Regions from separate parts of the Streptomyces sp. NPDC006602 genome, predicted to be linked through region 2. Evidence: riboswitches for the same ligand, from Rfam matches in the RefSeq annotation. Region 2 holds a riboswitch; the other holds the start of a gene.
The links. A riboswitch is a leader RNA that binds a small molecule or an ion and turns the genes downstream of it on or off. The one in region 2 is predicted to bind thiamine pyrophosphate.
Positions count from the first base shown of each region.

Region 1: it holds a riboswitch for thiamine pyrophosphate, as region 2 does, so the genes downstream of both, thiC (phosphomethylpyrimidine synthase ThiC) here and ACFYO2_RS20855 (thiamine ABC transporter substrate binding subunit) in region 2, are expected to answer to the same signal.

Region 1 is NZ_JBIAHG010000005.1:336,634-338,828, forward strand. Features, by position in the region: gene ACFYO2_RS16635 (YibE/F family protein) at 1-1,053, opposite strand, end outside; TPP riboswitch at 1,125-1,314, shown strand; gene thiC (phosphomethylpyrimidine synthase ThiC) at 1,307-2,195, shown strand, end outside.
Region 2 is NZ_JBIAHG010000007.1:211,421-213,615, reverse strand. Features, by position in the region: gene ACFYO2_RS20855 (thiamine ABC transporter substrate binding subunit) at 1-1,007, opposite strand, end outside; TPP riboswitch at 1,096-1,201, opposite strand; gene rlmN (23S rRNA (adenine(2503)-C(2))-methyltransferase RlmN) at 1,226-2,195, opposite strand, start outside.

The DNA.
Region 1 (2,195 bases), on a different contig from region 2:
GCTCGCCCCGACCACGGCCACGACCAGCGGATTCGAGCCCTGCAGGATCGCGGGCAGGACGAAGAAGTTCAGCAGCAGGAAACTGATGGCCAGCGCGACCAGGGCCATGACGCCCCGCAGCCGGCCCACGATCACGACGGCGAGCGCGAAGATGCCGGCGAGCAGCGCCATCGGGAGGCGGCGGTTGACGTCGGTGACCGAGTACTGCAGGTCCCTCGGCGCAGAGGGCTCGTAGGCGACCACGACCTTCTCGCCCTCGTGCAACTGCCGTGACTGGTCCGGCTGGACGATCTCCGTGAACGTACGACCCTTGTCCTTGCCCGTGTCGACCCGGATCGTCGCCCTCTTGCAGGTGCCGTTCGCCTGCTGCTGCGCGGACGAGCCCTCGGCGGTGGATGTGTCGCCGGTCGGAGTCTCCCCCGAGGCGTTCACCGATGAGCAACTCACGCTCTCGACCTCAGTGACCGTGGCCTGCTGGGTCTGCCGGTCGAAGCCGACGCCCGTGCGCTCGTGACCCGGAGCGCCACCGGGCCACAGCACCGCGAGCCCGACCAGGACGGCCGCGGCGAACGGGATCAGGATCGCCGCGATGACCTTGCGCAGGTGCTTGGAGACGGGTGCGGCCGGCCCATGACTGTGGCTGTGCGAGTGGCCGTGCCCCCCGCCGGCACCTGGACCCTCGGGCCCATGCCCACCACCGGAACCTGGACCCTCAGGCCCCTGCCCGCCTCCGGAACCGTGGCCCCCGGATCCGTGACCGTGACCGTGACCGGCACCAGAGCCGTGACCAGTCCCTTCGCCGTAACCCGGCCCTTCATCGTGACCGGGCCCATGACCGCCACGGTGCCCGTCGGCGACTCCGTCGCCATGGGTACGCCTGGCACCCCTGGCACCGAAAAACTCATGGCCGCCTTCATGGCTGCCTCCGCTGCCGCCACCAGGGCTGCCGCCACGGCCGTCGCCACGTCCGCGGTCGTCTCCGTTGCCGTGCCCGGCACCCGGCCTGCGGGGAGGCTCGGATGGCGGAAACGGGAACTGCTGTGTCGTGGTCACCGACCGATCATCGCAAGAACGACAGGGGCCCCCTGTTCACCGCGCCCGAATTGACGCTAGCGTGGAGGCACCTTTGTACACGCGGGAGCTCGGAGCACCGGGCTGAGAGGGCGCTGACCTCCGTCCCAGTCATGTTTCACATGAAACATCGCCTCAAGCGAGTGATGTTTCACACGAAACGTCGGCAGACGGAAGCCGCTGCGTCGACCGCCGAACCTGTTACCGGGTAATGCCGGCGTAGGGAGTAGGTCTCATGACCAACGAGGACGCACGCACGCCTGCCTCCGAGCAGAACGAGCTCAGCGAGGAGAGCGGGAAGTCCATCGGCTGGCACAAGGCGTACGTCGAGGGCTCACGCCCCGATCTGCGGGTGCCGGTCCGTCAGGTGCACCTCACCAACGGGCAGTCGGTCACGCTGTACGACACGTCGGGCCCGTACACCGATCCACTGACCGAGACGGATGTCCGCAGGGGCCTGTCGCCGCTGCGGGAGAACTGGATCATCGCCCGCGGTGACACCGAGGAGTACGCGGGCCGTCCCGCCCGTCCCGAGGACGACGGGATCAAGCACACCTCGCCGCGAGGTGGTCTGCGCAACCTCGACGCGGTCTTTCCCGGGCGGCCGCGCCTGCCGCGCCGCAGCAGGGACGGCAACGCGGTCACACAGCTCGCGTACGCCCGCCGGGGCGAGATCACTCCTGAGATGGAGTTCGTGGCCGTTCGGGAGGACGTTTCGCCCGAGGTCGTGCGGGAGGAGATCGCGGCGGGCCGAGCCGTGCTGCCGGCCAACGTCAACCACCCGGAGATCGAGCCGATGATCATCGGCAAGCGGTTCCTGGTGAAGGTCAATGCCAACATCGGCAACTCCGCGGTGACGTCCTCCATCGAGGAGGAGGTCGAGAAGATGACCTGGGCGACCCGCTGGGGCGCCGACACGGTCATGGACCTGTCCACCGGCCGCAACATCCACACCACCCGCGAATGGGTGCTGCGCAACTCCCCCGTCCCCATCGGCACGGTGCCGCTCTATCAGGCGCTGGAGAAGGTCGACGGGCGCGCGGAGGAACTGACCTGGGAGATCTACAAGGACACGGTCGTCGAACAGGCCGAGCAGGGCGTGGACTACATGACGGTCCACGCGG
Region 2 (2,195 bases):
GTCTCGGGATCCTTGGCCTGCGGACCGTACTTGGTGAACTCGGCCGGCACCTGCGCGCCCTCCCGCACCGGGTAGACGAACATGTTGAGCGGCATGTCCTCCTGGAACTCCTTGGTGAGCAGGAAGTCGAGGAGCGCCTTGCCGCCCTTGGTGTTCTCGGCGTTGCTCAGCAGGCCCGCGTACTCGACCTGGCGGAAGCAGGTGCCGGCGGCGACGCCCGTGGGCGCGGTCGTCGGCTTCGGGTCGGCGTAGATGACCTCGGCGGGCGGCGAGGACGCGTACGAGACGACCAGCGGCCGGTCGGCCTTGGCCTTCTTGCCGCCGGCGGAACCGGAGAACTCCTCGTTGTAGGCCTGCTCCCAGCCGTCCACGACCTTCACGCCGTTGGCCTTCAGCTTCTTCCAGTAGTCCGACCAGCCGTCGTCGCCGTACTTGGCGGCGGTCCCCAGCAGGAAGCCGAGGCCGGGCGAGGAGGTGGAGGCGTTCTCGGTGACGAGGAGGTTCTTGTACGCGGGCTTGATCAGGTCGTCGAGCGAGGTGGGCGGGGCCAGCTTGTGCTTGCTGAAGTACGCCTTGTCGTAGTTGACGCAGATGTCGCCGGTGTCGATCGGCGTGACCCGGTGCTTGTCCTGGTCGACCCGGTACTGGGGGTCGACCTGGTCGGAGCCCTTCGCCTCGTACGACTGGAAGAGCCCGTTGTCGAGCGCCCGCGACAGCAGGGTGTTGTCGACGCCGAAGAAGACGTCGCCCTGCGGGTTGTCCTTGGTCAGGATCGCCTTGTTGACGGCCTGCCCGGCGTCGCCGTCCTTGAGGACCTTGACCTTGTAGCCGGACTGCTTCTCGAAGCCCGCGAGGACGCTCTTGGAGACGGCCCACGAGTCGTGGCTGACGAGGGTCACGGTCTTGGATTCGCCGCCGCCGCTTCCGGCGTCGGAGGACCCGCACGCGGCGAGCGTGACGAGGCCGAGTCCCACGGCGACAACCGTGGCCTTCTTGGTGATGCTCACAGAATTCCTCCTGGGGGTGGCCAGGAAGAGACGCGGCCCTGCCCGGGCGCCTCGAAGAATCCGAGGGCTCCCGGGCAGGGCGCAACAGCTCGAGTAGTGACCGAACTTCCTACCCAGAATGACCTGGGCGAGGTTCAGAGGGTCTGCGGCCGGTGCCGCACTCTCAGCGCTGTGGCGCTCCCCTGTCGGAATATGAAGATGTACGTACGGACGTCACACTACCGCTCGGTCGCGGCGAGCTGACCACACGCCCCGTCGATCTCCTGTCCACGGGTGTCCCGGACGGTGACCGGTACACCATGGGCGGCGATGGCCTCGACGAACGCCTTCTCGTCCTCGGGGCGGGAGGCGGTCCACTTCGAACCCGGCGTCGGGTTCAGCGGGATCAGGTTGACGTGCACGGGCTTGCCCCTGAGCAGCCGCCCGAGCCGGTCGCCCCGCCATGCCTGGTCGTTGATGTCCCGGATCAGCGCGTATTCGATGGACAGCCGGCGCCCGGACCTCTCGACGTACTCGAAGCCCGCGTCGAGGACCTCGCGCACCTTCCACCGTGTGTTCACGGGGACGAGGGTGTCGCGCAGCTCGTCGTCCGGCGCGTGCAGCGAGATGGCGAGACGGCACTTGAAGCCCTCGTCGGCGAAGCGGTTGATCGCCGGGACGAGTCCGACCGTCGAGACGGTGATCCCACGCTGCGACAGCCCGAGCCCGTCCGGCTCGGGGTCGGTGAGCCGCCGGATGGCACCGACGACCCGGTTGTAGTTGGCGAGGGGCTCCCCCATGCCCATGAAGACGATGTTGCTCAGCCGCGCCGGACCACCGGGGATCTCGCCGTCCCGCAGCGCCCGCATCCCGTCCACGATCTGGTGCACGATCTCCGCGGTGGACAGGTTCCGGTCCAGGCCCGCCTGTCCGGTGGCGCAGAACGGGCAGTTCATGCCGCAGCCCGCCTGGGAGCTGATGCACATGGTCACCCGGTCCGGGTAGCGCATCAGCACCGACTCGACGAGGGTCCCGTCGAACAGCCGCCACAGCGTCTTGCGGGTGGTGTCCTGGTCGGTCGACTGATGCCGGACGACCGACATCAGGTCCGGAAGCAGCGCCTCCTGAAGCCGCCCGCGGGAGCCGGCCGGGATGTCCGTCCACTCCTGCGGATCGTGCGCGTACCGCGCGAAGTAGTGCTGCGAGAGC